Regions from separate parts of the Rhizobium sp. USDA 4016 genome, predicted to be linked through region 4. Evidence: riboswitches for the same ligand, from Rfam matches in the RefSeq annotation. Region 4 holds a riboswitch; each other region holds the start of a gene.
The links. Region 4 has a riboswitch for cobalamin ahead of ACZ9DP_RS02225 (ABC transporter substrate-binding protein). Riboswitches for the same ligand answer to the same signal wherever they lie in the genome.
Positions count from the first base shown of each region.

Region 1: another riboswitch for cobalamin. It lies ahead of cobU (bifunctional adenosylcobinamide kinase/adenosylcobinamide-phosphate guanylyltransferase); the one in region 4 lies ahead of ACZ9DP_RS02225 (ABC transporter substrate-binding protein).
Region 2: another riboswitch for cobalamin. It lies ahead of nrdH (glutaredoxin-like protein NrdH); the one in region 4 lies ahead of ACZ9DP_RS02225 (ABC transporter substrate-binding protein).
Region 3: another riboswitch for cobalamin. It lies ahead of bluB (5,6-dimethylbenzimidazole synthase); the one in region 4 lies ahead of ACZ9DP_RS02225 (ABC transporter substrate-binding protein).

Region 1 is NZ_JBWCCY010000004.1:1,575,367-1,583,283, reverse strand. Features, by position in the region: gene cobN (cobaltochelatase subunit CobN) at 1-3,113, opposite strand, end outside; gene cobW (cobalamin biosynthesis protein CobW) at 3,123-4,172, opposite strand; gene cobU (bifunctional adenosylcobinamide kinase/adenosylcobinamide-phosphate guanylyltransferase) at 4,177-4,701, opposite strand; cobalamin riboswitch at 5,005-5,399, opposite strand; gene ACZ9DP_RS22905 (chloride channel protein) at 5,564-7,354, shown strand; gene ACZ9DP_RS22900 (cobyric acid synthase) at 7,351-7,917, opposite strand, start outside.
Region 2 is NZ_JBWCCY010000003.1:252,184-260,100, forward strand. Features, by position in the region: gene ACZ9DP_RS14285 (hypothetical protein) at 1-258, opposite strand, end outside; gene ACZ9DP_RS14290 (SLC13 family permease) at 457-1,170, opposite strand; gene ACZ9DP_RS14295 (hydroxymethylglutaryl-CoA lyase) at 1,355-2,188, opposite strand; gene nrdF (class 1b ribonucleoside-diphosphate reductase subunit beta) at 2,434-3,408, opposite strand; gene nrdE (class 1b ribonucleoside-diphosphate reductase subunit alpha) at 3,429-5,597, opposite strand; gene nrdI (class Ib ribonucleoside-diphosphate reductase assembly flavoprotein NrdI) at 5,567-5,980, opposite strand; gene nrdH (glutaredoxin-like protein NrdH) at 5,992-6,213, opposite strand; cobalamin riboswitch at 6,477-6,701, opposite strand; partial or broken gene ACZ9DP_RS14320 (hotdog domain-containing protein) at 6,903-7,118, opposite strand; gene ACZ9DP_RS14325 (hypothetical protein) at 7,074-7,223, shown strand; partial or broken gene ACZ9DP_RS14330 (5-methyltetrahydropteroyltriglutamate--homocysteine S-methyltransferase) at 7,241-7,885, opposite strand; gene ACZ9DP_RS14335 (hypothetical protein) at 7,884-7,917, shown strand, end outside.
Region 3 is NZ_JBWCCY010000004.1:1,732,164-1,740,080, reverse strand. Features, by position in the region: gene ACZ9DP_RS23780 (UDP-2,3-diacylglucosamine diphosphatase) at 1-92, opposite strand, end outside; gene ACZ9DP_RS23775 (NADP-dependent malic enzyme) at 304-2,616, shown strand; gene ACZ9DP_RS23770 (DUF2865 domain-containing protein) at 2,743-3,828, shown strand; gene bluB (5,6-dimethylbenzimidazole synthase) at 3,833-4,519, opposite strand; cobalamin riboswitch at 4,597-4,780, opposite strand; gene ACZ9DP_RS23760 (TolB family protein) at 4,799-5,629, opposite strand; gene ACZ9DP_RS23755 (NAD+ synthase) at 5,650-7,329, opposite strand; gene ACZ9DP_RS23750 (LTA synthase family protein) at 7,509-7,917, shown strand, end outside.
Region 4 is NZ_JBWCCY010000002.1:270,705-278,621, forward strand. Features, by position in the region: partial or broken gene ACZ9DP_RS02215 (helix-turn-helix domain-containing protein) at 1-210, opposite strand, end outside; gene ACZ9DP_RS02220 (hypothetical protein) at 235-1,449, shown strand; cobalamin riboswitch at 1,489-1,723, shown strand; gene ACZ9DP_RS02225 (ABC transporter substrate-binding protein) at 1,975-3,015, shown strand; gene ACZ9DP_RS02230 (FecCD family ABC transporter permease) at 3,075-4,052, shown strand; gene ACZ9DP_RS02235 (ABC transporter ATP-binding protein) at 4,049-4,813, shown strand; gene repC (plasmid replication protein RepC) at 5,531-6,793, opposite strand; gene repB (plasmid partitioning protein RepB) at 6,943-7,917, opposite strand, start outside.

The DNA of each region.
Region 1 (7,917 bases), on a different contig from region 4:
CCTACAGCGCGGATTGCCCTGTCAAATAGCGCGATCTGTTCGGGAAAGGCATCCCGGAAGAAGCCGGAGATGCGCAGCGTCACGTCGACCCGCGGGCGCCGGAGCAGCGCAGGCGGAATGATCTCGTAGCCGGTGACGCGCCGCGAGGTCATGTCCCAGACCGGCTTGACGCCGATCAGCGCCAGCGCTTGCGCGATATCGTCGCCGCCGGTGCGCATGTTCGATGTGCCCCAGGCCGTCAGCCCGAACGAAACCGGCCAGTCGCCATGGTCTTGAACGTAGCGCCGGACGAGCAATTCGGCGGATTTTTTTCCGAGTTCGAAGGCTGCAGGCGTCGGAACGGCACGGCTATCGACTGAGTAGAAATTCCGCCCTGTCGGAAGCACGTCCGGCCGCCCGCGCGTCGGCGCGCCGGAAGGACCGGGAGCGACGAAGCGGCCGTCGAGACCGCGAAGAAGGCCCGCGATTTCAGCCTTGCCGCAGGCGAGGATGGAAGGCTTCAGGCGGGTTTCGATCTCGGTGAGAACCGATTGGGTTGCCGGCCAGTCCGGCGGGCATGGAATTTCACCGGCGACCAGTTCTGCGGCAAGCAATTCGATGCGCTCGACGGTGTCGCCGTTGGTGCGCCAGGGGGTATTGCAGGTCTCTACCAACAGCGAGGGCCGCGGACCGAGCCAGGGCGCCGACATATCGCAATCGAGGGGGTCGAAGGCTAGCGACTGTCCCCCAACGGAGAGAAGGTGGCCCGAAGGGTCGGACGAGACGCAGGGGGCGGAATGTTCGGCCTGGCTGGCGCCTGCTCGTTCGCTCCTTTTGTCGCTTACCCCCTCATCTGTCCTGGCGGACATCGTCTCCCCGCGCAGGAGAAGAGGGAACCCAAAAAACGCATCTGCCGCAATCGCCCGGTGCAGGCTGGCATCGCCCCGCTCGCCCAGACTGCGCGGAACGCGGGCCAGTGCCACCGTGAGATCAGTCAGTAACCGGCCCTGCGGCGCAACACCGAACACATGCAGGCCATCGCGAATCTGCATTTCCTTCAGATCGCAAAGATAGGCGTCGAGCTTCTTCAGCGCCTCGTCCCCGCTCTCGCCTTTGGCGATCCCCGCATCCCGGTCGAGACCAATATCGGCGACGAGATCAAGGATCTGCTTGGCGAGCAGCCGAATGCGCCGCGGGTCGCCGCCAAAGGCCTCGTAATACTCGTCGACCAGCGCTTCCAGGTCCTTCAACGGGCCATAGCTCTCGGCCCGCGTCAACGGCGGCGTGAGGTGATCGATGATCACGGCACTCGAGCGCCGCTTGGCCTGCGTGCCTTCGCCCGGGTCGTTGATGATGAAGGGATAGAGATGTGGCAGCGGGCCGAGGATCGCTTCCGGATAACATTCCGGAGACAGCGCCAGCGCCTTGCCCGGCAGCCATTCCAGATTGCCGTGCTTGCCCATATGGATCACGGCATCGGCGCCGAATTCCTCGCGGAGGAAGGCATAGAAGGCGAGATAGCCATGCGGCGGCACGAGGTCCGGTGAATGGTAGCTTTCCTTCGGATCGATGTTGTAGCCGCGTGCAGGCTGGATGCCGATGAGGAGATTTCCGAAGCGGGTGAAAGGCAGGGCGAAACTGCCGTCTTTGAAATAGGGATCGGACGCCGGGTCCCCCCAGCGGGCGGCAATCTCGTCTTGAATCTTTTTCGGAAGAGATGCGAAAAACGCTTTGTACCCATTCAAGCAAAGCGTCTCGCGGATCACCTTGCCATCGTGTCCGGAATTGGTCGGCCCCTCGGCGAGGTGCCGCATCAGCGCATCGCCATCAGCCGGGAAACCGGAAACTGCGTAACCTGCATCCCGCATCGCCTTCAGCACTTCGATCGTGCTGGCTGGCGTATCGAGGCCGACGCCGTTGCCGAGGCGTCCGTCACGGTTTGGGTAGTTTGCAAGCACCAGCGCGATGCGCCGCCCCGCAAGCTGCCTGTTTCGGAGGCGCGCCCAGTTGGCGGCGAGTTTCGCCGTATAACGCATGCGATCGGTATCCGGCTCGCTGGCGACGATATTGGCCTCGACGGCCGCGTCGTAACGGGCGGCAGACTTGAACGAAACGGCCCGCGCCAGCACGCGGCCATCGACCTCCGGTAGCGCGACGTTCATGCCGAGATCGCGGGCGGAAAGGCCTTGCGATGACGAGGCCCACGCCTCCTTGGATGTGGCGGAGAAAATCGCCTGGAGAACGACGGCGCCGTTTGTTTCAAGCACGCTCGGCGCGCGATCGGCGCCGGGCGCAGACACGGCAAAGCCGGTGGTGTTGATCACCACCTCGGGCGGCGCTTCTGCAAAGATGCGCTCGAGAATGCCGGTCGACAGCGGATCCTTGAGGCTATAGGCGAAGATCGGCAGAGGGCGCAGGCCTTCCGCCGCCAGCGCTTCGATGAGCGCTTCGACGGGGGCCGTTTCGCCGCTTTGCACGAGCGCGCGGTAGAAGCTGATGGCGACGGTGGGTTTGAATCCGGCCTCTTCCTTCGAGTTTGGGATACCGCACGCGGAAACAACTTTCCACTCCTCAACCCCAATCACACCTCGACCCGGCCACCAGATACCCGCCTTCATCAGCGGCGCAGCCGCGCCCGGCTTCTCATCGCCGGAGAGCATCGCCGTCGCGTAATCGAGAAAGCTTCGCGAATTCCCGTCGCCGCCTTCGATCAGATAAGCCCAGAGCGCGTTGAGATCGTTGAGCGGCACGTTCGAAAATGGCGTCAATCCGGCATCCGGCTTCGAATCCCCAGGCAGCACCGCAATCATCGCACCATGCCGCGCCGCGCAGGCATGCAGCGCCTCCAGCGCGTAGTGGAAGTAGCTCGCGCCCCCAAGCGCCCGGACGATGATCAGCTTTGCGCACCTCGCCGTGCGCTCGACATAGGCATCGACGGACATTGGGTGCTTGAGGCTCATCAGGCTGGCGAGCCGGAGCGTGAAAGGCCTTCCGCCTTGCGCGTGAGCCGCGGCGATCGCCGCAAGCTCCGTATCCGCCGCAGACAAAAACAGGATATCGGCGGGCGATTGGCCGAGGTCGATCGCCTCGTCGCCGTCGCTGATCGTTCCTCTCTGGGCAAGAAGCAGATGCATGGCCGAGCCTTAGACGAGTGCCTGGATGGCCTTGCGGACGGTGTTCTGATCCATCTCGTGCAATCCGATCACCACAAGCCGTGTGCCGCGCGCTTCGCCCGGCGCCCAAGCGCGGTCGAAATACTGGTCGATACGGCTGCCGACGGCCTGGACCTGCAACCGCATCTGCTTACCCGCGACATCGGCAAAGCCCTTCAAGCGCAGAACATCGTGCTCGGCAATCACGCCTTTCAGCTTCTCGGTGAAGCCTGCCGGATCGTCGATCGGGCCAAGGTCGACCACGAAGCTGTCGAACTCGTCGTGATCGTGCGGCGTGCCGTCCTCATGCTCCAGCTCGTGATGAGACTTGCGGTTGCCGATGTCCTCTTCAGTACCGATGCCGAGGCCGAGCAGCACGCTTGCCGGAACCTCGCCGTTCCTCGCCTCGATCATCGCCGGCTTGCGGGCGATGCGGGAGGCCACTTCGTGGCGCACGCGGCTGAGCCCTTCGCCGTCAAGGAGATCGGTCTTGTTGAGCACGATGAGGTCAGCGCAGGTCAGTTGGTCCTCGAAGAGTTCTTCGATCGGGCTTTCATGATCGAGCGAGGCGTCGTCTGCGCGGCGCGCATCCACCGCATCGTGATCGTCGGCAAAACGGCCGGCCGCGACGGCCGCGCTGTCGACGACGGTGATGACGCCATCGACGGTCACTTCGCTGCGGATATCCGGCCAGTTGAAGGCGGCAACGAGCGGCTGCGGCAGGGCAAGGCCGGAGGTTTCGATGACGATGTGATCCGGACGCTGGGCGCGCTCGAGAAGCTTCGTCATCGTCGGAATGAAATCGTCGGCAACGGTGCAGCAGATGCAGCCGTTGGTCAATTCGATGATATCGTCCTCAGTGCAGTTTTCCGCGCCGCAGCCCTTCAATACATCGCCATCGACGCCGAGATCGCCGAACTCGTTGATGATCAGCGCGATCTTCTTGCCGCCAGTGTTGGAAAGCAGGTTGCGGATCATAGTCGTCTTGCCGGCGCCGAGGAATCCGGTGATGACGGTTGTGGGGATCTTCTGCTGGCTCATAGGTTCAACCCTTCATTTTCAGCGGCAAACCGGCCGCGATGAAATACACTTCCGCGGCTTCCGCCGCTATCATCTGGTGCAGCCGTCCGGCATGGTCACGGAAATCCCGGGCCATGCGGTTCTCCGGCACGATGCCGAGGCCGACTTCATTGGAAACGATGACGAGCCGCGCTCTTGCCTTCGGCAACCAAGCGGCAAGTGCTGCGAATTCCGCTGCCATGTCGCGCTCCTCCATGATCAGATTGGTGACCCAGAGCGTCAGACAATCGACGAGGATCGCCCGGCCCTCGCGGTCGATAATGGAAAGACGGGGGACGAGCTCCAGCGGCTCCTCGTGCGTCGTCCAGAGTGGGCCGCGATCGGTTTTGTGGCTCTCGATCCGCTGACGCATCTCCTCGTCCCAGGCCCGGCCCGTCGCGACGTAGTGGCGCTCAAGCCCGCTATCGGCAATCAGTTGCTCAGCAAAACGGGATTTGCCGGAACGCGCGCCGCCGAGGACGAAGGCGGTGCCGCATGTGGGATGAGTCATCTGGAGGCCTGCGGCGTAAGAAACGGCGCTGCCGAGGTATGGCGCAGCCAACCCTCATTCCTGTGCTTGTCACAGGAATCCTTGGGCGCGGAAGACCCCCTCGAGATGGCTGTTTCATTCACGGCGCGGACGCGCCGTGGCGGGTTTCTTGTGACAATCCTCGGGTTAAACCCGAGGACAGGAATGCGGGAAGTCGAAAGTGCGGTGTCCCGCAAAGACGCCACAAAATGCGGCATGGAATTCCATCGTTCAGCCATGACAACCTCCGTGCTGGCAGCGGGGAACAATGCCCCAGAATGGGCTCTTCGCCCGGCACGCATGGCAGGTCTCCTGGCTCGCGGGTGTCGGCCGACCGGGGCGACCATCTAAGGTCGCCCCTGATCGCGCCAGTGGATCTTCCTCGCCTTCCCGGCTGCATTCTCGTGAAAAGGCGGACGATTCGTAGAAATAGAGGCGTCCTGCCCCGGCTGATCACAATGCATTTCCAGTGGCTTTTCCGGCGCCCCAGCCACTTCACCTGATCCGCAACATGCGAAAGGAGCCGTGAAATGGCCTGAACGCCGGACGGAAGACCCTGACCGCTCTACAGTCGCGGGGTCGGCTGTGATGGAGACGCCCGGCTTGGGTCCGTCCCTTCACATTCCCTTTTCATCCGGAACGGCATCTGCCGTCCCGGAACCATCCGTAAGTATATTCATCGTTAGGCAAGCCGCCTTCCGAAGTCAATTGCGGGCACCCAAATGAAACCGGCGGCGAACAGCTTCCAATTCGCGGTGCCTTTCGCGCCGGGCTTTCGCCACATTTCGGGAGCAAGCGCCCCTCTCGCCCTTGACGCTGTTGGCCGCCACCTAGTTCTTTGCATATGCTCACGAAATTGAATTTCCCGCGCCTCTACCGGCTCTACCGCCTGCTCGACGCCGGGCGGCTTCGTGCGCTTGCCCGCCGCAGTGAAATGGGCATGGTCTTCGCCGGGATCGCCGTCGGCGTGACGTCGGGCCTGGCTGTCACCGGCATGAGCCTCCTCTCGCGCGAGCTGCATCGCTTGATCTTCGGCATCAGCGACATCGAACGGCTGAGTTCATCGCAGACAAACGACAAATTCCTGCTTCTGATGGCGCCGGTCTGCGGCGGGATGCTGCTCGGCCTTCTGTTTTTCATTCTCGCGCGAACCCGCAAGAAGCCCATGGTCGATCCCATCGAAGCGAACGCTTTGCATGGCGGACGGCTGTCGCTGACGGATAGCATCATCGTCGCCGTGCAGAATCTGGTTTCGAACGGCTTCGGCGCCTCCGTCGGCCTCGAGGCGGGCTATGTCCAGCTCGCGGCGGGTATCGCCTCCAAGCTCGGACTGAAGCTGCAGCTCCGCCGTGCAGACCTGCGCGTCCTTGTCGGCTGCGGCGCCGCCGGTGCGATCGCCGCGGCCTTCAACGCACCACTGACAGGCGCCTTCTATGCATTCGAGCTCATCATCGGCACCTACACGATCGTGTCGCTGACGCCGGTCGTCGTTTCCGCGCTCGTCTCGACGCTCGTCGCGCGCCTGCTGGCGGGAAGCGATTTCATGATCGATGTCGGGGAGTTCGGCACGGTGGTTCCGGCTGATTATATCCCTGCCCTGTTGCTTGGCGCCTTCAGCGCCGGCGTCGGCATCCTGATCATGCAGGGCGTAGCCTTCATCGAGGAGCTGGCGCGCAAGAGTTCGGTTCCGACGCCGCTTCGCCCGGCGCTCGGCGGCATCGTCGTCGGCCTTCTGGCGATGATTACGCCGCAGGTGCTTTCGGCGGGCCATGGCGCGCTGCATCTGAACCTTGGCCGTGATGTTGCCGTCCCGGTCCTGGTCGGTCTTCTCCTGCTGAAATCCTTCGCATCGGCGATCTCCATCGGTTCCGGCTTCAGGGGCGGCCTCTTCTTCGCCTCACTCTTCATGGGCGCTCTGCTCGGCAAGCTTTTCGCCTATGCTGCCCCCTATTTCGCCCATGCGACGCTGACGCCCGTGATCTATGCCGTGGTCGGCATGAGTTCGCTCGCCGTTGCGGTCATCGGAGGGCCGCTGACGATGACGTTCCTGGCGCTCGAGATAACCGGGGACTTTCCGATCACCGCGCTGGTACTTGCGGCCGTCATCACCTCGTCGCTCGTCGTGCGCAACACGTTCGGCTACTCCTTCGCGACATGGCGTTTTCATCTTCGTGGCGAAAGCATCCGCAGCGCCCATGATGTCGGCTGGATCCGCAATCTGACGGTCGACAAGCTGATGCGCTCGGACGTGAAAACGGCGAAGGTCAGCATCACGATTGATGATTTCAAGAAGGCCTTCCCGATCGGATCGAGGCAGCGCGTCATCCTCGTCGACGACTCCGACAAATATGCCGGCATCGTGCTCGTTCCGGAAATCTACGCGAGCCCGGTTGCCACCGACGACGAGGGCAAGGATCTGAAGGATTTCATCCGCTACCGGAACGACTTCCTGCAGCCGCAGATGAACGCAAAGCAGGCGGCGGCGATCTTCGACAAGACGGAGAGCGAAGCACTCGCCGTGCTCAACAATCTGATCGAGCGCCGCGTCGTCGGCCAGCTCAGCGAAAGCTATACGCTGCGCCGCTATAGCGAAGAGCTCGACCGCAGGCGCCGCGAGGTCTCCGGCGAAATCTAGCCGAGAAGCCCGGCCAGCCAGCCTTTGTCGAGATGGGTTTCGAGTTCGTCCGCGACCTCGTCGAGCGCCTGGTCGACGCTTTGACGGTAGCTCCGCCGTTCGCCGGATAGGCCGAAGCTCTCGAGAAGCTTGCCGCGATAGGCATCGCTGCCGAAAAGGCCGTGCAGATAGGTGCCCATGATCCGGCCGCCAGCAGATACAGCGCCATCGGCCACACCGTCGATCACCGCTGATGGCCTGGCGCAGTCCGGCCCGGTCGTGACGCCCAAATGGATCTGGTAGCCGGCAAGCGGAACGCCGTGTTCGGCCGAGACCGCCAGGCTGTTCCGCACGGTCTTTTCCGGCGCCATTTCGGTCTCGACATCAAGCAATCCGAGACCCGGTGTCGCAGTGCTCGCCCCCTCGATGCCGAGCGGATCGCGAACCGTGCGCCCGAGCATCTGATACCCGCCGCAGATGCCTATGACGCGCCCGCCACGCCGGATGTGCGTCTCCAGATCGCGGTCCCAGCCGGCAGCGCGCAGATCACGGAGGTCGGCAATCGTCGATTTCGACCCGGGCAG
Region 2 (7,917 bases), on a different contig from region 4:
GGCGACAAGGAGGTAGGTCGAGGCGACTAGCGGGCTCAGCAAGTGCAACGGTTGGCCGACAAGCGACGCTCGGGTCATCTCGGCAGAGGTGATCCCGTACGAGGCTGCGGTCTTCGCAAGAATTGGAAGAACGCCGAAAAAGAATGCGTCGTTCGTGACGACATACGTGGCGGGACCGCCCAGCAGCGCGACGAGCGGTGCAAGGTAGGGACCCAGCCACTCAGGAGTTGACGTACAGAAGGCTGTTCGACACGGCATCGAGCATGCCCGTGCCGTTTAGAATTCCGGTGAGTATGCCCGCCGCCAAATCAGCGAGACAACCGCTGGCACGTTGTCGGCGTGTGCGCTCAGGCGCTCCTGCTGATCGGATGTCCGGATAGTTGATCAACAGGGCGAACGCCGTCGCCACCATGAACAGGATGGGCAGCGGAAGTAGACCCTGGATCAATGCGTGGATCAGGCCGGCGGTAAGGACGGCATTGAAGGGCAGCTTCCTGGGCGTCTATATTCAGGAACCTCCCCAAGGCTCTCCTCGATCGCGGCGACGCCCGTGTGGCAGATCTGTCCGCTTCGGCGGCGCTCCTTCAAGCCGAACACAATGGAGGCGACGACGATGTAGGCAATGCCGACGAGCATGGCCGGGATCAGCAGCACGAAGACCTCGCTGACATCGAGATGCATGGCACTGGCGGCCCGCGCTGTGGGGCCGCCCCAGGGCACGATGTTCATGACACCGATGGACATCAGCAGGAGCGTCGCCATGTACTGGATGCGGAGCCTTTGGTAGATGGGAAGCAGAGCAGTGATGCAAATCGCGTATGTCGTTGCCCCGTCGCCGTCGAGTGCGACCACGGCGCCGAGGATTGCGGTGCCGACGACGATCTTGAGCGGATCGCCCTTGGCGGTTTTCACCACGAAACGGATGAGCGTGTCGAACAGCCCTGCCTCGGCCATGACGCAGAAGTAAATGATCTCGAAGAACAGTATCGCGGCCGGCGGCGCGTGCTTCACGAGACCATCCATCATCATCTCGCCGATCTCTCCGCCAACTCCTGCAAGAAATCCGAAGACGATCGGCACGACTATGAGGGCAACCAAAGCCGTCATGCGCTTGGTCATGATAAGCGTCATGAAGCTGGCGACCATCGCGTAACCAAGAAATGTCAGCATATCTCTCCTCTCGACGATCGCGCTTCTGAGGTCCAGCCGACGCGGGATCGGAAAACTCCTGAAATGTGCTGCGGGCTTCGATCGCTACGCGTAGCGGAAGCCCTTGGGGGCAGGCCTGCGTCGTGGACGTGGCCGTAAAGAGCCTCACCCGGCAGCCCCGAAAGAATGATCGCACGCGCCGCGATCAGCTTGTCGATGTCAATCCCGGTCTTGAGACCCATTGCTTCGAGCATGAACACGAGTCTTCGGTGACAATGTTTCCCGTAGCTCCCGGAGCATAGGGCCAGCCGCCCAGACCCGCCTGTGAGGAAGCGAAGGCGGTGACGCCCACCTCAAGCGCCGCGACGACGTTCGCGAGTCCCTGCCCGCGAACGTTGTGGAAATGCGCGCCGCAGGCCTTGTCACCGAGTTCGGCGATGAGGCGGGTGAACAGCCGTTTGACCTGGGCCGGATTGCCGTAGCCTGTCGTGTCGGAGAGGCCGACCGTATCAACTCCTGCGTCCGCGAGGATGACAGCCAGCTCGATAACCCAGACTTCGGAGATCGCGCCCTCCATCGTGCAGCCGAATGCGGTCGAGATGCCGACTTCCACCCCGGGACGGTACCCGTCGCACAGCGTCTTCCGCGGGTCGCACACGCATGCGACGTCGGCGACCGCCTCCTCGACCGATCTGTTGATGTTTGCCCTGCTGTGGGCCTGCGATGCCGAAACGGGCATGGTGATCTTGTGGGTCTGGACATTGAAGGCCGCCTCGGCGCCGCGCAGGTTCGGAACGAGCGCGAGAACCGTCAAATCGGGGATCTCGATGGCAGCCGTTACGACGTCGGCGCAGTCCGCCATCTGGGGCAGCAGTTTTGACGATACAAAGGATCCGACGTCGATTTCCGTGAGGCCTGCCTCTGCGAGCTTCCCGATCCACGCGATCTTTGTGGCGGTGGGCATGGCGCGCTTGATGCTCTGGAGACCGTCACGCGGTCCGACTTCGCTGACTATGACGTTGCGGCTTCTATCTCCCACAGCAGGCTGCTCCAGTTCCCTTGGACAGAATTCAAGTCGGTGGAGGCCCCCGGATCGCGTTCTTCTGCGCGCACATGCGCAAGCGACTATCGACCGGCGAAGTCAGTCCGGCCGCGAAGCGGTTGGACCGGGCGCCCGCACCATGTTCCCTATTAATGCCCGCGGAGCCTTCCTTGGGAAACCGCCGCGCTCAGTTATGTCGAATGATCGGTGAGCGTCAAGAACGCCGATCGGGAGTTAGTGGATCAGAAATCCCAATCCTCGTCTTCGGTCGCCACCGCCTTGCCGATGACATAGGAAGAGCCGGAACCGGAAAAGAAGTCGTGGTTCTCGTCGGCGTTCGGCGATAGCGCAGACAGGATCGCCGGATTGACCTTGCAGGCCTCGGCCGGGAAAAGCGCCTCGTAGCCGAGGTTCATCAGTGCCTTGTTGGCGTTGTAGTGCAGGAACTTCTTGACGTCCTCGGTCAGCCCGACGCCGTCATAGAGCGCCTCGGTATATTTCGCCTCGTTGTCGTAGAGTTCGAGCAGCAGATCAAAGGCGAAATCCTTGATTTCCTGCAGGCGCCCTTCGGAAAGCCGCTCCAGTCCGCGCTGGAACTTGTAGCCGACATAATAGCCGTGGACCGCCTCATCGCGGATGATCAGCCGGATCATGTCGGCCGTGTTGGTGAGTTTGGCACGGCTCGACCAGTACATTGGAAGATAGAAGCCCGAATAGAACAGGAAGGTCTCGAGGAAGACGCTGGCAACCTTCTTCTTCAAGGGGTCGCCGGAGGCGTATTGCTCCATGATCAGCACCGACTTGCGCTGCAGGAACTCGTTCTCCTCCGACCAGCGGTAGGCATCGTCGACGTCGGGCGTCAGGCAGAGCGTCGAGAAGATCGACGAGTAGGAGCGCGCATGCACCGCCTCCATGAAGGAGATGTTGGAGAGCACCGCCTCCTCGTGCGGCGTCACGGCATCCTCCATCAGTTTGACCGAACCGACGCCGTTCTGGATCGTGTCGAGCAGCGTCAGACCCGTGAAAACGCGGATGGTGAGCTGCTGCTCCTCCGGCTTCAGCGTCGCCCAGGATTGGATGTCGTTGGACAACGGCACCTTTTCCGGCAGCCAAAAATTGCCGGTCAAGCGATTCCAGACTTCGAGATCCTTATCGTCTTCGATGCGGTTCCAGTTAATGGCGCGAACGCGGCTTGCCGGCTCGAATTGCATGGTCATTGTCATCGTCCCTCAAAGATTCAGAGCGTGCAGGAAACGCAGTCCTGAACCTGCGTGCCTTCGAGCGCCATCTGGCGGAGCCGGATGTAGTAGATGGTCTTGATGCCCTTCTTCCAGGCGTGGATTTGCGCCCGGTTGATGTCGCGGGTCGTCGCCGTGTCGCGGAAGAACAGCGTCAGCGACAGGCCCTGATCGACATGCTGGGTGGCGGCCGCATAGGTATCGATGATTTTCTTCGGCCCGATCTCGTAGGCATCCTGATAATAGTCGAGATTGTCGTTGGTCATGAAGGCGGCCGGGTAATAGACGCGGCCGATCTTGCCTTCCTTGCGGATCTCGATCTTCGAGACGATCGGATGGATTGAGGAGGTCGAGTGATTGATGTAGGAGATCGAGCCCGTCGGCGGCACGGCCTGCAGGTTCTGGTTATAGAGACCTGAAGTCATCACGGACTGCTTCAACGCGAGCCAATCTTCCTGCGTCGGGATGGCAATACCGGCCTTCTCGACGATGTCGGCGATGCGCTCGGTCGCAGGCTTCCATTCCTGCCCGGTATATTTGTCAAAATACTCGCCCGAGGCATATTTCGAGTTCTCGAAGCCCTTGAAACTCTGGCCCCGCTCGATTGCCAGCCGGTTCGAGGCACGGATCGCGTGATAGGTCACCGTGTAGAAATAGATGTTGGTGAAATCGATGCCTTCCTCGGAGCCATAGAAGATGCGTTCGCGGGCAAGATAGCCGTGCAGGTTCATTTGGCCGAGGCCAATGGCATGGCTTTCGTCGTTGCCATTTTCGATCGAGGGTACGGAGGAGATATAGCTCATGTCGGAAACGGCCGTCAGCGCCCGGATCGACATCTCGATCGTCTTGCCGAAATCGGGGCTGTCCATCGCGGCGGCGATATTGAGCGAACCGAGATTGCAGGAGATATCCTTCCCCATATGTTTATAGGAGAGGTCGTCGCCGTATTCGCTCGCCTCGCTCACCTGTAGGATTTCCGAGCAGAGGTTGCTCATGGTGATGCGGCCGGCGACCGGGTTGGCGCGGTTCACCGTGTCCTCGAACATGAGGTAGGGATAACCACTCTCGAACTGGATCTCGGCGATCACCTGGAAGAAGTCCCGTGCCTTGATCTTCTTCTTGCGGATGCGGCCATCGGCGACCATCTCGCGATATTTTTCCGTGACCGAAATTTCGGTGAAGGGCACGCCATAGACCCGCTCCACGTCATAGGGCGAGAACAGATACATATCCTCGTTGTTCTTCGCGAGTTCGAAGGCGATGTCGGGGATGACGACGCCGAGCGACAGGGTCTTGATGCGGATCTTCTCGTCGGCATTTTCGCGCTTGGTATCGAGGAAGCGCATAATGTCCGGATGGTGGGCATGGAGGTAGACGGCGCCCGCCCCCTGCCGCGCGCCAAGCTGGTTGGCATAGGAGAAGCTGTCTTCGAGCAGCTTCATCACGGGGATGATGCCGGAGGACTGGTTCTCGATCTGCTTGATAGGCGCACCGGCTTCGCGGATGTTGGTCAGCGACAGCGCCACACCGCCGCCGCGCTTGGAGAGCTGCAGCGCCGAATTGATCGAGCGGCCGATAGACTCCATGTTGTCCTCGACGCGCAGCAGAAAGCAGGAGACGAGCTCGCCGCGCTGTTTCTTGCCGGCGTTGAGGAAGGTCGGCGTTGCCGGCTGGAAGCGGCCGGAGATGATTTCGTCCACCAAGTCATGGGCAAGCTGCTCATTGCCGCGCGCCAGGGCCAGCGCCACCATGCAGACACGGTCTTCATAGCGCTCCAGATAGCGCTTTCCGTCGAAGGTCTTCAGCGTATAGCTGGTATAATATTTGAAAGCGCCGAGAAACGTCGGAAACCGGAACTTCTTCGCATAGGCGTGATCGAAGAGATCACGCACGAAATTGAACGAGTACTGATCCAACACCCCCTGCTCGTAGTAACCTTCGGTCACCAGGTAATCCAGCTTCTCCCGCAGATTATGGAAGAAGACGGTGTTCTGGTTGACGTGCTGAAGGAAGTACTGCTTGGTCGCCAGCCGATCCTTGTCCAGCTGGATCTTTCCCTCCTCGTCGTAGAGATTCAGCATCGCATTGAGCGCATGATAGTCCAGCGCTGGTTCAGCCGCCTTCGTGTCCGGCGCCTTCACCGCGCGTTCGAGAATTGCCGTGTCCAAAATCGTTCCAATCCATATCTGACGTTGACGACATCTTCTTGCGTGCCGATGAGCTCGAACCTGTAGAGATACGGCACTCCGCACCTTTGCGAGATGAGGTCGCCGGCGAACCCGAAGGTCGCTCCGAAGTTGCTGTTGCCCGAGGCGATGACGCCGCGGAGATTTGAGCGGTTTGCCGCCTCGTTGAGGAAACGGATCACCTGTTTTGGCACCGCATTCTTGCCGCCCTCGCCGCTATAAGTTGGCACGACGAGAACGAACGGATTCGCCGTCTCAAGGCCGGGTTCGCCACCAATCGGAATGCGCTGCGCTCGCAAGCCCAGCTTCTGCACAAAGCGATGGGTGTTTTCCGAGCGGCTGGAAAAATAGACGAGCCCGCCCATCCCAGCAGCCATCAAGCCAGAGCGCTGATCATGTCCGGGCGGAAGCCGGCCCAATGCTGCTCGCCGGCGACGACGACGGGAACCTGGCGATAGCCGAGACCCTGTACGAGCTCGTAAGCGGCAGAGTCGGTCGAGACATCGATGATCGTATAGTCGATGCCCTGCCGATCAAGCGCGCGGGTCGTCGCCGTGCACTGGACGCAGGCAGGCTTGCTGTAGACGGTGATGCTCATGGATATCCTCGCCTGTTTGATGGACATAAAGAGTTTCTCGGACATCCGCCGAGTCTGTGCGACAGGAATTCGAAAGGAAGGCAGGCACGATCGCTTGCCGGGCAGTGCTATAGGCCCGGCATTCGCGACGGTGCGGATCAGAACGCATGGACATAGACTTCACCCGAAGTGATAAGCGGGAGTTTCGGGGAAACGATGATGAACGATGATGGCGGCCGTTATGCCGCGATGGGTCATCGTTCGCCATCCGGACACCCCGCCCGTGGACGTTTTTGATCGAGGCAGGTCTCCTGGCTTGCGGGTCGCGGCATTGTTCTCGCCTTCCCGAGGCCTCACGCTCTCGGTGGCTTTGTCGAACGAATGCTCGCCGCTTACAGTTGCGGGGGCAGCTCCGGCATTGCTCGGCCCATCATGGACGTCACGCACCGGATTCCCGTCTTAGCTTCCGATCCTTGCGAATCAAAAGAACCTCGTACACAAGATATAGTAGACGAGGTTTGAATATCGTCAATCCCTATGAGTGGTCGCCGCTGAATTTCCGGGAATGAGTGCGACAGGGCGACGATGGTCATCGACGGCGACCATGAAGAAGTGGCCGCGCGCCGCAAATGACGCTCGCTCGACAGTACGTCCTCCGACCACAGTGCGACTTCGACAGTTATCGATGAACGCCCCATCCTCACGATCTTGGCCTGCGCCTCGACAATTTCGCTGGCGGCAATCGGCCGCTTGAAGTCGATCCGCTGCGAGGATGCCAGAACCGCCAGCCTGCCCGAACGACGGGAGGCGGCCACGAAGGCGTCCTTGGTCATAAAGGCAAGCGCTTCGCCGCCGAACATCTTGCCGACGCTGTTGGACTGATGGGCAAAAACCATGTCGACCATCTGCAGATCGTCATGGTGCATCTCCACGATCCCGTGGGGAAGCGCCGGCAGGTTCCAATCGCGACGATGATCCTCTCCGGGGATGGCCACCATATGGAAACACCAGGCGTGCCCCGCCTCCCCTGACGATGGAAACTCTCGCTTCACGCCCTCACAACCCGCTTGTCGTCGCGAGCGAGGCCATGCCGCAGTACTTTGGCCGCAGCGACCATGTTCACCAGCGCCGGACGGACCTCCTCCCAGTTCCTGGTCTTCAGGCCACAATCGGGGTTGACCCAGAGCTGGTCATCGGCCAGGCGCTGACGTGCGAGAGACAGCAGGTCCGTCATTTCCTGCACGTCGGGAACGCGGGGCGAATGGATGTCGTAAACCCCGGGGCCGATCTCGTTCGGATATTTGTAGTTCCGGAACGCGTCGAGCAGTTCCATCTTTGAGCGCGAGGTCTCGATGGAGATGACGTCGGCATCCATCGCCGCAATGGCGCCGATGATGTCGTTGAATTCCGAATAGCACATATGCGTATGGATCTGGGTCCGGTTGGCCACGCCACCCGAGCAAAGGCGGAAGCATTCGACGGCGCAATCGAGATAGGCCTTCCAGTCCTTGTGCCGGAGCGGGAGACCCTCGCGCATCGCCGCCTCATCGATCTGGATCATCCTGGCGCCCACCGTCTCCAGGTCGGTGACCTCGTCACGAATCGCCAGCGCGATCTGCCGGCACGTCTCGCTGCGGGCAATGTCGTCGCGAACGAACGACCAGTTCAAGATGGTCACTGGACCGGTCAACATGAACGTCTCGCTCGCGATCCTCGCCTTCGCCA
Region 3 (7,917 bases), on a different contig from region 4:
CGGAGAAAATCGAGGAGGAAGTCCGCCTTCGCCGCCTTCGAGCCGAGATGCACATCGGAAATGAACAGAGTACGGAAGTGTCGAGTATCCATATTGTCTTTCACAAGCATCTTGCCTGCGTCCTATCGTTCATCTCGCCTTCCAAAATCAGACTCGTGTTTCAGGAAGATGACAGATGCGCGAATTGGCGCATCGCAGCGCTCACGAGTTTTCCGCCCGGATGCGAATTTCTGACTGTCCCTTCCAGCCGATTGATGTATGGAGAAGTCTTCAAAAGATGTGAGTGCGGCAGCGGAGACGGCAATGGATCATCAGGAAAAATCCAAGACGGAGAAGAACGAGACAGGCGGAAACCTCGACGAACAGGCGCTTTTCTTCCATCGTTATCCCCGTCCCGGCAAACTTGAAATCCAGGCGATCAAGCCGCTCGGCAACCAGCGCGACCTGGCACTCGCCTATTCGCCCGGCGTCGCAGCACCTTGCCTTGCCATCCGTGACAATCCGGAGACGGCGGCCGATTATACCTCGCGCGCCAATCTCGTCGCCGTCATCTCCAACGGCACAGCGGTTCTCGGCCTCGGCAACATCGGCCCGCTCGCCTCCAAGCCCGTCATGGAAGGCAAGGCCGTTCTCTTCAAGAAGTTTGCAGGCATCGACGTCTTCGACGTCGAAATCGAGGCCCCCACCGTCGACCAGATGGTCTCCACCATCGCCTCGCTGGAGCCGACCTTCGGCGGCATCAATCTCGAGGACATCAAGGCGCCGGAATGCTTCGAGGTCGAGCGCCAGCTTCGCGGGAAGATGAAGATCCCGGTCTTCCATGACGACCAGCACGGCACGGCCATCATCGTCGCCGCCGCGATCCTTAACGGACTGGAACTTGCCGGCAAGAAGATCGAGGATGTGAAGATCGTCGCCTCCGGCGCGGGTGCCGCAGCACTCGCCTGCCTCAACCTCCTGGTGACGCTCGGCGCGAAGCGCGAAAACATCTGGGTCCACGATATCGAAGGCCTCGTCTATGAAGGCCGCACCGAACTGATGGACGAATGGAAGGCTGTCTATGCACAGAAAAGTAAGATGCGTACGCTCGCCGACAATATCGGCGGCGCCGATGTTTTCCTTGGCCTTTCGGCTGCCGGTGTCCTGAAGCCCGACCTCCTGTCACAGATGGCGGACAAGCCGCTCATCATGGCTCTCGCCAATCCGACCCCTGAAATCATGCCAGACCTCGCGCGCGCCGCCCGCCCGGACGCAATGATCTGCACCGGCCGCTCGGACTTCCCGAACCAGGTGAACAACGTCCTCTGCTTCCCCTATATCTTCCGCGGCGCGCTCGATTGCGGCGCCACCGCCATCAACGAAGAAATGAAGATGGCGGCCGTCAAGGCCATCGCGGGGCTTGCCCGCGAGGAAGTGTCGGACGTCGCGGCCCGCGCCTATTCCGGCGAGACGCCTGTCTTCGGTCCGAATTACCTCATTCCTTCGCCCTTCGATCCGCGTCTCATCCTGCGCATCGCCCCGGCTGTCGCCAAAGCCGCCGCCGAGACGGGCGTCGCGTCGCGGCCGATTGCCGATTTCGACGCCTATCTCGATCAGTTGAACCGCTTCGTTTGGCGTTCGGGCTTCGTCATGAAGCCGATCTTTACCAGCGCCAAGCTTTCTGAGAAGAAACGCGTCATCTTCGCGGAGGGAGAAGACGAGCGCGTCCTGCGCGCGGCTCAGGTTCTGCTGGAGGAAAAGACCGGCGAGCCGATTCTGATCGGCCGCCCCTCGGTCATCGAGGCTCGCCTCAAGCGGTTCGGCATCCGCATTCGCCCGAACATCGATTTCGCCGTGGTGAATCCCGAAGACGACCCGCGCTACCGCGACTATGTCGAAGACTACTTCGCCCTCGTCGGCCGCGCCGGCATCAATCCGGAAGCCGCCCGCACGATCGTGCGCACTAACAACACGGTTATCGGCGCCTTGTCGGTGAAGCGCGGCGAGGCGGATGCCCTCATCTGCGGCGTGGAAGGCCGCTTCGACCGCCACCTGAAAGACGTCGGCCAAATCATCGGCAAGCGGCCAGGTGCCTGCACCTTCGCCGGTCTCAGCCTATTGATCACCCAGAAAGGGCCGGTCTTCTTCGCCGATACCTTCGTGAACTACAATCCGACACATGAGGAAATCGCCGAGATCGCCGTTCTCGCGGCCCAGGAGGTTCGCCGCTTCGGCATTACGCCGAAGGCCGCGCTGATCTGCCATTCGAATTTCGGCTCCCGAAACTCCGAGAGTGCACGCAAGATGCGCGATGCCCTGCAGCTCGTGCGCGAACAAGCCCCCGATCTGGAGGTCGATGGTGAAATGCAAGCCGGTTCTGCACTGTCGGAAGCGCTGCGCAAGCGCGCCATGCCGGATAGTTCGCTTGCCGGCGAAGCCAACCTATTGCTTTTCCCGAACCTCGATGCCGCCAACATCTCGCTCGGCCTCGTCCGCACCATGATGGATGCGCTCCATGTCGGCCCGATTCTGCTGGGGACCGCACAGCCTGCGCATATCCTGTCGACTTCGGTCACCTCGCGCGGCGTGGTCAACATGGCCGCGCTTGCCGTCGTCGAGGCTTCTCAGCCGGCGTAAGTTGTCGCAAAATGCGAAAATGCGTTACAATTGCGTCGCCAGCTTGTTAACGGAAGCAGGTTAGAAAGCCGGGATGCGGCGAATGTCACGCCGTGCTCTGGCCTGACCTTGCTGCGGGATGATGCCGTGAAACGCCGAAACCTGACCCTTGCGATCCTGCTTGCCTTGGCCGCGCCTGCTGCCGCGCAGACGCATGCGATCTGCGACGACCTGCGCGGCCGCATCGCCGATCTGCCCCATGTCATCGGCAACGGCCCCGAAGTCCGCCAATATGCGAGCGCGATCGCCGAGCAGAATCTCGAGCTTCGTAAAGTCCGCAACGACCTTCGCGGCTACGGCTGCTCGATGGACAGCATGGTCGTGATCGGCGGCGAGAATGCGGATTATTGCAGCGAGCTGCAGCAGTCCGAGGCGCGCATGGTCGACAACATTCGATACCTGCAGGAGCGGCGCAACGAACTGCGCAATCAGGGCGGCGCCGATTATCGCGTGCGCCGCGAGCTGATGGCGGCGCTCGAAGACAACGGCTGCAACGACGAACTCGACTATGCGCCGGATCCGCAGGCCTATGCGCCGGCACCAAGTCCCGAAGAACAGGCGATGCGGAGCGATACCTTCATTCCGCTTGGAGAAGGCGAACACGGCGACATGCAATATGGCGTGCCGCGCGGCGAGCTCATGTCGCATGTCAGCACCATGTGCGTGCGCACCTGCGACGGCGGCTTCTTCCCGATCACCACGAATGCAACATCGATCGATTTCAACCGCGACGCAGCGACGTGTTCGAAAATGTGCCCCGGTATCGAGACGGAGCTTTTCTATCAAGACATCTCGAATACCGAAGCCGCAAACATGATCTCGGCCTCGACCGGTGCGCCCTACAGCGCCATGCAGAATGCCTTTGCCTACAAGAACCGCGCGCCCGGCCAAAAGTCCTCCTGTTTCTGCAATCTCTCTGCCTATTACGAGAACATGCGCAAGAATCAGGCGATCAGCGAACCGCCGAGGAAAGGCTCGATCACCAGTATCAAGACGAAGCCGCCATCGGGCGCCGCGTCCACACCTGCCCCGCAGCCGCAGGTGCCGGACCGCCCTTATGACCCGGCGAATAGCAAAGTCCGCCAGGTCGGTCCGCAGTTTCTCGCCGGCGATCAGGGCGCGATCGATCTCAAGAACCCCGCAACGCCCGGACCGCAGCCGCAGCAGAACTGACGCGTTACTGGCTTCCCCATCGGTCGGAGAAGACCAGTTCTTCCAGCGGCAGGCGCTGTCGCCAGCCTTTCACGGCCAGTTCCGGCGCGGTGTAAAGCTGATCGACATAACCGAGGCAAAGCCAGGCGACGATCTCGATCCGCTCCGGAATGCCGAGCAGTTCCCGAATATCCGCATCGTGGAAGATGCTGACCCAGCCGACCCCGATGCCTTCGGCCCGGGCCGCAAGCCACAGGTTCTGCACGGCGCAGACGGTCGAATAGACATCCGTACGCGGATTGTGGGTGCGGCCGATGACCACCGGCCCTGCCCTGTCCGGATCGCAGGTGACGCAGATGCTGAGCGGTGCCTTGCGGATGCCTTCGAGCTTCAGGCTTCTGTACATATCCCGCCGCTCCTCTTCAAACATCTCGGCCGCTTCCTTGTTGGCGCGCGAAAACGCCTGCCACGCGGCCTGGCGCACCTTCGGATCGCGGATCACGATGAAATTCCAGGGCTGCATGAAACCGACCGACGGCGCGGCATGCGCTGCCCCAAGCAGCCGCGACACCAGATCGTCGGGCAGAGGATCGGGCAGAAACTGGTCGCGCACGTCGCGGCGCGTTTCGATGGCTCTATAGACCGAGGCCCGGTCGTGTTCGGAGAACTCGCCGGCCGGCACCAGCGCGCGGGCGAAAGGATCAAGTTGCATCGTTAAATCCCCAACAATGCTTGAGCACCCGCACCGCAGCGCGGGAAGCGTCAAAAACCTCGCCGCCGTCCGCGCGGTTCGGTCTATCTTGCCAGGCCGGTCTTCTGACTTGGCGTCACCCGCTTTCTGCGGCCTTCCCGGCAGATGCCAGTGGCCATTGTTGCAGCAAGCGTCAGCCTCACAGCGTTGGGCACGTTCCGGTCCTTCACCGGATTCCCGATTCTCCTGCTGGATGCAGGCACCTGACGGCAGTCTCTATCTCCTGAGTCGGCGCCTCGTTCAAGCCTCCGGGAAGTAACGCACATAGGCAAATTCGTCACCATCCGGTGACCAGCAGGGTACATTGATCGTGCCCTGCCCACCGAAGAGCTCGAACAGCGTAGTCAGGTTGTCGCCGTCTATGTCCATCAGCCGCAGCCGCACATCAAGGTCGCGCGGATGATCGAAGACGTCCGGATCGTAAGAAAGGATCAGCACCTTGTCGTTCTTCGGTGAAGGATGCGCAAACCAGTTGCCGTAATTGTCGTGCGTCACCTGCTCCAGGCCGGTTCGATCCGGATGGATGCGCCAGATCTGCATGAGACCGGTGCGGCTGGAGTTGAAGTAGATCCATTTCCCGTCGGCCGAATAATCCGGCCCGTCGTTTCGCCCCTCGCCATGCGTCAGCCGCTTTTCGGGGCCACCATCGACGGAAATCGTATAAATGTCGAAGACGTCGTCGCGAATGCCGCAATAGGCGAGCTCCTTCCCGTTCGGCGACCAGCCGTGCCAATAAGAGGGCAGATTGTCGGTAATCAGCCGCGGCGTCCCGCCAGCCGCCGGCAGAATATAGATCGCCGACTTGCCGAATTCCGTCTTGTCCGAAATGACGATTTGTGTCCCGTCCGGCGAAATGCCGTGATCGTTATTGCACTGCGTCGCAAAATCCGTATCGACCTGCTGGAGGCCGCCGGAGCCGTCCGGCCGCAGCCGGTAAAGCAACCCGTCGCCATTCAACAGCATATAGGCGCCATCGGGCGAAAAATTCGGCGCCTCGATCAGCTTTTCCGTCTGGACGACAATCCGGCTTTCCCCGGTGCGGATATTATAGATCTCGACCGAACTGCGCATGCATCCTCCCAGATTTTGGGTTACCGGTCGCGGAACCGGTTGGTGATCGGGTAGCGGCGATCGCGCCCAAAGTTCTTTTTGGTGATCTTCACGCCCGGAGCCGACTGCCGGCGCTTGTATTCGGCGAGATAGAGCAGATGCTCGACGCGGTGGACGGTCGCCACATCATGCCCACGCGCGAGGATCTCCTCGACCGCCATCTCCTTCTCGACGAGGCATTCGAGGATGTCGTCGAGCACCGGATAAGGCGGTAGCGAATCCTGGTCCGTCTGGTCCGGGCGAAGCTCGGCGGACGGCGCCTTGTCGATGATGTTCTGCGGGATCACCTCGCCGGACGGCCCCAGCGCTTCCGGCGGCACATGACCATTGCGCCAGCGCGACAGCGCATAGACCTGCATTTTGTAGAGGTCTTTGATCGGATTGAAGCCGCCGTTCATGTCGCCGTAGAGCGTCGCATATCCAACCGACATTTCCGACTTGTTGCCGGTCGTGACCACCATGGAACCGAACTTGTTGGAAATCGCCATCAGGATCGTGCCGCGCGCCCGGCTCTGCAAGTTCTCCTCGGTAATGCCGCTATCGGTTCCTTCGAACAGCGGCGAGAGCGCCGAGGTGAAGCCCTTCACCGGCTCCTCGATCGGCACGATGTCGTAGCGGCATCCGAGCGCCTTGGCGCAGTCGGCCGCATCCTTCAGCGAATCGGTTGACGTGTAGCGATATGGCAGCATCACCGTTCGGACGCGCTCCTCGCCGAGCGCATCGACGGCGATCGCCGCGCAGATCGCCGAGTCGATGCCGCCGGAAAGGCCGAGGACGACATTCTTGAAGCCGTTCTTATTCACATAATCGCGGAAACCGACCAGGCAGGCGCGATAGTCGGCCTCGTCGGGCTCGGGAATACGTGACATCGGGCCTTCGCTACAGCGCCAGCCGTTTTCGCCGCGCTTCCAGGTCGTCACCGCCAGCGCGGTTTCGAACTGGCTCATCTGGAAGGCCAGCGATTTGTCGCCATTGAAGGCGAAACTCGCACCGTCGAAGACGAGTTCGTCCTGCCCGCCGAGCTGATTGGCGAAGATTAGCGGCAGGCCGGTTTCGATCACCTGCTTGAGCGCCACCTGATGGCGCACGTCGACCTTGCCGCGATAATAGGGTGAACCGTTCGGCACCAGCAGGATTTCGGCGCCACTTTCGGCGAGTGTCTCGCAGACGCCGAGATCGTTCCAGATCTCTTCGCAGATCGGCACGCCGATCCGCACGCCGCGGAAATTCACCGGCCCCGGCATCGATCCTTCGGAAAAGACGCGCTTCTCGTCGAACTCGCCGTAGTTCGGCAGGTCGATCTTGTCACGCAGCACCAGGATCTGGCCGCCGTCGAGAACTGCAACCGAGTTATGCCGCCCCGTCTTTCCCTGCCGCGGGAAGCCGACGATGACGCCGGGGCCGCCGTCTGCGGTATCGGCCGCGAGGTCCTCGACCGCCTTCAGGCAGGCCCTCAGAAAGGCCGGTTTCAGCACGAGGTCTTCCGGCGGATAACCGGAAATGAAAAGCTCCGTCAGAAGCAGCAGATCCGCGCCTTGGCGGGCCGCATCGGCGCGTGCCTCACGAGCTTTGGCGAGGTTTCCGGCGACATCGCCGACTGTCGGGTTCAACTGGGCAACGGCAATCTGGAGCGTATTCAAAGGAGCGTTTTCCTGTGTCATGTCATCCATTTAGCGCGGGCCGCCCGCCGCTTCAATTGCCCGCGCCATGAAAAGCCGCGGGGTCTGCCGGGCGAAAAACTCAAACCATAGGGAAAAGCCGGGAAACCGAAAGGTTCATCTAGCGTTCATGACAGGCATGTGACACTTCGGTGAAGATTTTATGACGTCGGAGTATGCCGTTGATTGCGTTGATAATGAAGTCCGTACCGGCCAGAAAAGCAGCACTGCTTTCCGCCGGTTTCGGGTCGAGTGTTCAGTCTCCGGCAGCGCGCGCGGCAATCGGCATCGTATTTTCGTTTTCTCTCGCTTTCCTCAGCGTTATCACCGTCGAGTGGATTGCGCGCGGCACGTTGACCGATGTCGGCGAGTTCCTGACATCGACGGTTAGGCCCGGCATGACGACCGTCGCCATGCTGACGATCGTGATGTTGACCCTCGATGCCGTATTTGGACGGCGCTACCAATCGGCATTGGTATTGATCCCGCTTTTCCTGATCCCGGCCTTTGTCTCCAATCAGAAGCAGCACTTTCTCTCCGACCCCTTCTATCCGTCCGACGTACTCTTTACCCGTCAGATCATGGAGCTGC
Region 4 (7,917 bases):
GGTGAGCCTCCGCTCCATCGACTGCCGGGCAAGGGTCAGCCGATCGTGTTCATTGAGGTCAAGCTCGGCCGCGGCGATGATGGCGGCGAGCAGCGCCAGCAAACGGGTTTCGCGGTGCAGGCTTGTGGGGGGCAGCTCGAGCGCTACATCGCCTTCGGCCCCGACGGCCTGGACATGTTTCTGGAACTCCGCTAGAGCGTGTAATGTTATTACATATCAGAAAAGGGATTTCCGATGATACCCAGATTGACGATGGCCGGAGCGTTTGCAGCAAGCCTCTTGGTGAATCCGGCCTCCGCTGAAGAGGAAAAGCAGACATGGCGCCTGTTCATCGCCGACCACACGGCTCCCATGGTTCGTTCATTCGACGTCAAGACCGGTGAGCAGATCGGCGAGTTTGGGCTAAAGGGTTATGCGGCGCTGGCCGCCAGTCATTCCGGCCAGACTGTTTTTGCCGTTCAATCAGAAGCTAATACCGTCCAGGTGATCAAAACCGGTGTGACGCTTTCCGACCATGGCGAGCATCGCGATCTGGAAACATCCGCACCTTTGCTGCTGCAAGCCACACTCGACGGGAAACGGCCGGTCCACGCCGTCATGCATGGCGACGACGTGGTATTGTTTTACGATCGGGAAGGCAAAGCCAAGCTCGTTTCCGAAGAAGGTCTTCTGGAAGGCGCAGCATCCGAAAAGCTTATAGACGCGACGGCACCTCACCATGGTGTCGCCGTGCCCATGGGGCGGAATATGCTGGTCTCGGTTCCTGATACCAAGGCGGAAACCAAACCGGATGAACTGCCGCCACGTCTGGGCCTACGTGTTCTAAGCGCAAACGGAAGACAGGTCGGCGACGTCACGCCCTGCACGGCGCTGCACGGAGAAGCCTTCTCGGCAAAGCTCGTTGCCTTCGGCTGCGAGGAAGGTGTCCTGATTGCCCGCCCTGGCAAGGAGCAAACCGTGCAACTTAAAATGCTGGAATATGGCGACAAGCTGCCGAAGGGAAAAGTGACGACCTTGCTCGGCAGCAAGGCGATGCAATTTTTCCTGGGCAACTACGGCGAGGACAAGATTGCCCTGATCGACCCAGACGGCACCGAACCGTATCGCTTGGTCGACCTGCCGACCCGACGTATCGATTTCGCGCTCGATCCTACGCGGGTCAAGAATGCCTATGTACTGACCGAAGACGGGCAATTGCATCTTGTCGACGTTCTAAGCGGTCAGATCACGACGTCGGCAAGCGTCACCGAGCCTTACAGCAAGGATGGTCACTGGCGCGATCCGCGCCCCCGGCTCGCAGTTGCAGGCGATCAGATTGCCATCACCGATCCTCGCCATAGCGTTGTGCGGATGATCGATATTGAGACCATGAAAGAGGTTCGAACCCTTCCAGTTGAGGGACTGCCTTTCGGCATCGTCGCCGTCGGGGGATCAGGCGCCGTCCATTGATCGCTCTTGTCTCAACGGCTTGACGAGACGGTTGCGCTCGGCATAACTGAGCGCGACGGTTCCCCGAAGTAAACTCCGAGGGGATTAATAGGGAACACGGTGCGGACGACCCAAAAAGGGACCAAGACCGTGGCTGCCCCCGCAACTGTAAGCGGATTGCCGATCATCCTCGTGGCGCCAAGCGCCATGCCACTGTGAGCTCGTTCTCATGGGAAGGCAGATGGTCCGGTGTATATCCGCGAGCCAGGAGACCTGCCGTCAAAGAGAGATCCAATTGAACGGGCGGGGTTGCCCGGAACAGGAGACGAGATGATTTCTTTTGACGCCCCTAATCGGCGCAGCCCCCTTCCGCGTGAGACGGAACAGATCGCTCTTTTCAATAAACCATAGTCGCTGCAGGTAAGCCCGTCGTGCCGGACGGCTCGCCCGCGCGTATGGCCGGTGACCACCTTAAGCGTTTCCCATCAACATCGAAGCGATCAGGCCGCCGTGCCGACGCATCCTCAATTCCCTATGAGTGTTTTCATGTCATCCGATCCAAAACTTCGGCGGTTCATTCTGCGCCTTGCCTTCGCGGTATTGGCAACCTCAGCGATTTCTGCACCTGCTTTTGCCGCTTCGACCACCTACCCCCTGACAATTGCCAATTGCGGCCGATCCATCACCTTCGATAGAGTGCCGGACAAGGTGGTATCGATCGGCCAGGCGATGACCGAAATCCTGCTGTCGCTCGGCCTTGCCGATCGCATCGCCGGCACGGCTGTCTGGTTCAGCCCAGTGCTCAAACAATTCGATGCGGAAAACAGCAAAATCAAGCGGCTCGCCGACAATGATCCGAGCTTCGAGGCGGTGGTCGGAACCGGCCCCGACCTGGTTGCTGCCGAGTTCGAGTGGCATGTCGGCCCGAACGGCTCGGTTGGAACCTACGATCAGTTTTCGAAGCTTGGCATCAACACCTATGTCGCGCCGGCCGATTGCGCCGCCAAGGATAATACGACGGGTGGTGATGGTGTCCGCAAGGAAATGCTGAAGACCGAGGTCATCTATCAGGAGATCGCCGAACTTGCCGCGATCTTTAACGTTCAGGACCGCGGCGAGGCATTGGTCGCAAGGCTGAAGGAACGTGAGGATAAGGCGATTGCATCCGTTGCCGGGGCAAGGGTAAGGGATATCCCGGTCGTATTCTGGTTCTCCAGCAAGGAAGTCGACGGGGAAGCCTTCATGGCCGGCCGCAACGGCGCGCCCGCCTATATCATGCAGGCCCTTGGGGCAAAGAACGTGATTGCCACGAACGAGGAATGGCCGTTGGTCGGCTGGGAAACGGTCGCCGGCCTCAATCCCGCAATCATCGTCATCGCCGGGATGGATCGTCGCCGCTACGTGGCCGACGATCCGGCCATCAAGCTTACGTTTCTGAACACCGATCCTGTGGCAAGCAGGATCAGCGCTGTGGAAAAGAAGCAGGTGGTCGTCATGGACTCGCAGGCAATGAGCCCATCGATCCGCCTTGTCGACGGCATCGAGACGCTTGCAGTAGCCATACGGCAGTTTGGACTGGCGAAGTGAGCAAAGACGCCGGGCAACGTAACGGATGGGGCGGCTTTGCCGCCTTGTCCCTGCTTTCAATGGCCGCACTGACATTGGCGATAGGCCTCGCCGTGTCGATCGGCGAGATCGTCATACCGCTGCGGACGATTGCGCAAGCTATTGCCAATCGAATGTTCGGCACCTCCTTCGCAATCAAGCCGATCCATGAGGGTATCATCTGGGACTATCGGCTGAGCCGCGCCCTGGTCTCTGCAAGTTCCGGCGCGGCTCTTGCGATGACGGGCGCCATGCTGCAGGCCCTGCTTCGCAATCCGCTTGCCGAACCTTATGTGCTTGGCATTTCGGCGGGCGCCTCGACCGGCGCGGTCGCCATCATGATCCTCGGCATCGGGTCCGGCGTGCTGACGCTTTCCACCGGTGCTTTTTTCGGTGCGGTGGCAGCCTTCGGTCTCGTCTCCCTTTTGGCCGCAGGCGCAGGCGGCGGCGCCGATCGGATCATCCTGGCAGGCGTTGCTGGTTCGCAGCTCTTCAATGCGTTGACGTCCTACATCGTCACGACCTCGGCCGATGCCGAGCAGGCAAGGGGTATCATGTTTTGGTTGCTCGGCAGCCTCAGCGGCGTGCGCTGGACGGATGTTTTTCTCGTTACCCCCATTGCCGGCGGCGGCTTTGTTATCTGCATGCTTCACGCACGTGTGCTGGATGCCTTTGCCTTCGGTACGGACTCTGCCGCAGCGCTCGGCGTACCGGTGCGGCGCGTGCGTCTTACCCTTCTTGGACTGACGGCGGTGATGACCGCTGCCGTCGTCAGCATCGTCGGTTCGATCGGCTTCGTTGGTCTTGTCATTCCGCACGCGGCGCGCTTTCTGGTCGGACCCGCTCACGAGCGGTTACTGCCGGCAACAGCGTTGATCGGGGCGATCTTCATGGTACTTGCCGATATCGTCTCGCGCACGATCATCCCGCAGCAGGTGCTTCCAATTGGCGTGGTCACGGCACTTTTCGGCGCGCCTGTCTTCGCCCTCATCCTCTACAAGGCAAGGAGGCCGGTATGAGTATATCGATGCGCAACGTCGCCTGGTGCGCCGGCAGCACAGTGATCGTCGATGGCGTCAGCCTTGATGTTGCGCCGGGCAAGACGCTTGGTCTGCTCGGACCCAATGGCTCTGGCAAGTCGAGCCTGCTGCGTCTCATCTGCCGGCTGCGGCAGGTTGAGAGCGGCGTCATCAGACTGGGCGAGAGCGATATCAGCACAATGGCGCGTCGCGAGATTGCCCAGCGTATCGCACTGGTCGAACAGCAAGCGACAACCGATGCGGACCTTTCGGTAAAGGATGTTGTCCGCCTCGGGCGAACACCGCATCGAGGCGCGCTCTCCCCCTGGGATAGGACGGACGAAGACGCCGTCAATGCGGCGCTGGAACAGGTCGGCATGACGGCCAAGGCTTTACAGCTGTGGCGCACACTGTCAGGTGGGGAGCGTCAGCGCACGCACATCGCTCGCGCCCTTGCGCAGACGCCGACCGAACTGCTGCTTGATGAACCAACCAATCATCTCGACATCCAGCATCAGTTGGAGCTGCTGGATCTCGTCACGACGCTTCCGGTCACCAGCGTCATCGCATTGCATGATCTCAATCTGGCGGCAATGTTCTGCGATAGCCTGGCCGTCCTGCATAGCGGCCGCGTGGTTGCTGCCGGGCCGCCCGAAGCGGTTCTGACCGAAGAGCTCGTTCGGGATGTATTCGGGGTTCGGGCTCATATCGAGAAGTCGGCGGTTCACGGCAGGCATTACATCCAATATCTCACCCGTTAAGGACGGCCCTCGTCTGAAGCGATGTCCGCTTCCAGGCTGGCGCCGACCTGTCCATCCATCCCGCACGGTTTTGCCGCAAGGATACTTCGATGTCGCATCTTGCCGATCTCCGGCGCTGGACGACATGCTTTCCTTGACCATAAGGCGCCGTTTAGGTACCATAGCAGCATGATTTCCGGGAGATCAGATCAAGTTTAGTCGATCTCTAACAGTTTGTTATCACAGACTATTCAACATCTAACGGAAACAATCACGACATTTCGTTCGGTCACTGCGGCCCCTGTTTCAGGCCTTGCGATGCCTTGATTTCTCGGGCTTAAACGAGTGACGCGCCTCCTGCGGCTTCTCGACCCCTGCCGGACTTCCGAATTTCGATCCTATCGCAACTCCATCAGGTGCCTCAGGCTGTTTAGGGTCGCACCGTCGGCTCCGTTGATCGCTCCTGCCGCATCAAGGAGGCGGGTACACTTGCCTATTGCAGACCCGAGGAAGCAGCATGGTTGGATCTGAAGTATTGATTGCAGCGTCTGGCCGATCAGCGCGTCGGCGGGCATTATGTCCTACGAGGCTTTGATCGTTTCGACCGGGCCGTAACGCGCAGCGTTGGGCGTGCCGGCAAACGAGGAAGAGCCAAAGTAACGTGGATGCGGCGTCGGTTGACGAAGGTTGCGGGGCTGTCGTTTTGGGCCGGTCAAGTGTGAGTTTACTGCAGTCAACTCAATGATGGGCGTCATGATGTTCCCGTGTCCTTGCAATCGCCATCAACATCGATCCGATCGCAAACTCGCCGCGTTGGGCGCGCCGCGTGAGGTCGCGCAAATAACCGCCGGCTGAATTGATCGTCCCCGACCTCTCGAAAATGCAGGCCAGCACGGCTGAGGCAGCTTGCGGACCCATGACACGGCAAGCGTCTCTGTATGCTGAGGGACTGATATGAAGCATTGAACTGACGATAGCTCCTGCGGCAATGAGGTCCTGCCAGGTTCTGACAGTTCCGGCAGGACCATAGCTACGCACTTCCGGGCATGCCTGCAGGACGAGGGAGAGCGGAAATATCGTCGATACGGTGTTGGTTCTTGCCTGAGGTTGACGGAGTTCAGTGTCGCTGTCGTTTGCCGGATCGATCATTGGCGAGTTTACTGCAGTCAACTCAGGGGTTCCAGTTTCAACATCGGCTTCAGAATCAAGATTAGATTCGGATTCTGTTATCTGTATGTGCCGCTCATTTTGTGAGTCATTGGCGCTCAGATTGTCCGTTTTAATTTGTATTTCCAGTCGCTTGACGATTTCATCGCGCAATGCGTCGAGGAGATCCAAGGTGGACGCAACCGCATGGGCACCAGCTGCGCGCGGCAATTGGTTCAGGATATCGTGAAAGCGTGTGTTGACCGCTTGCCAGTCTCCGGGAAGCTCTTCACTGATCGCTGCGTGGACAAGCTTTGAGATGTCGCGGCGGGTGAGCGTGAGACGTTCCTTGAGCGTTTGGATGTAGAGGCGGTCGGCAGAGACTTTCGCGGCCAGGCGTTCGATTTCGCAGGCGCGCGCAAGCAGAGGGGCGAGTGAGAAGCCAAAAGCTTCGTGGATCCCGCCATTGCGGTTCTTGCGAGCGTAGCGCTTTCCGTTGGGGCTGTCCTTGCGGATCACGAGGCCGGCAGCGACGAGGACGGCCATATGCCGCCGGATCGTTTGCTCGGCCATGCCATGGCAGCGAAGCGAGAGCTGCGTGTTGGAGGGAAAGACGACAAGACTGTCATCTGCAGCAAGCTCGCCTTTCGGGTAGAAGCTCAAAAGCGCGTTCAATACCGTGAGCGCTCTGTCGGATATATCGAGCAGAGGCTTGGCTTCACAAAGCGCACGATAGATTTTCCATTTATCGATTGAGGCGCCTGGCTCAATTTTTTGGCTGGTGACCTGACTTGCGAGCATGCCAAGTGTCATCGGCCGCCGCCCAAAAGGCGTCGTCACACTTCCGCTTTCCATTTTCTTCGCCTTCTTCAAGGCAAAAGATATCAGCTCACCGAAAATAGGTGCCGGAGACTCTTGACTATGTTGTGCGGAAATGTGATTCTCTGGGTGTCTAGATCAGAGAGGGCTTCCGCTACGGCAACGTTCGGGGGCCTTTTCTTTTGCTAATGATCTCCGTTCTTTCCTGTCGTCCTGTTATCCTCGAACGCCTCGTAGAGCCGATCGAGATTATCCGCGATATAGGTGCCGAAGGCCGACGCCTTCCCTGCCCTCAGCGCGATGGTGAATTGCTTCCCGTCATCCTTGATCTTCGCCTTGACGGAGCCGTCCCTGTGCTGCCACTGGGTCACGGCCGAGGACGGCGTTGCGGTCTGGACGGCTGATGCCGGCTTTTTGCTGAGGAATGCGCCAAGCATGTCGAACCGGGCATCCGGCTCGGCAGCTTCAAAGGCTGGCGTTTCGATAAACAGCATCGCCCGCTCGGCAGCGTTGTCTTCTTCGAATTTCGCCGAAAGGTCATGCCAACGGTCGCGGCCGGTTGCGCGTGCTGCGCCAATTGCCGAAAGAATCTCGGCCGGAATGCGCCGGGTGACCGACAGCATCTTGGAGATGGTCGTCTTGTCAGCGTTGAGCGCTGCCATGATCGTCTCCCGATCGAAGCCGAGCTTGTCGAGTTTGTCGGCAAACATCGTCCGTTCGATGAAGGAGAGATCCGCGCGTGCGGAGTTTTCCTGTCCCTGGGCAATTACATGATCACGATCGGCAAGCTTCTTGACGACGGCGCGAACCGGCCGCCCAAGTTCCTTGGCAGCGCGCGCGCGGCGATGGCCGAAGGCGATCTGGAACTTTCCATCCTTTTCCGGATGCGGGCGGACAAGAATGGGTGAATCCTGCCCTCGCAGGCGGATGGCTTCCACCAATTCCTGAAACTGCTCATCATTGTGCCCGAGACGATCGCTGACGAAGGAATCTTCGATGAGTGCCGTGTCGAGATCAATCACGGTTTCGCCATGGGCGAGCCTTTCTTCGATTTCGCGCGCAGCGTCAGCCCTTGCAGCAAGGGCATCGATACTGCGGGTAACGGCACCGAGCGCGCCAATTCCCTTGAAGTTCATCTGCTGCTTATCGGGGTCGTTTAC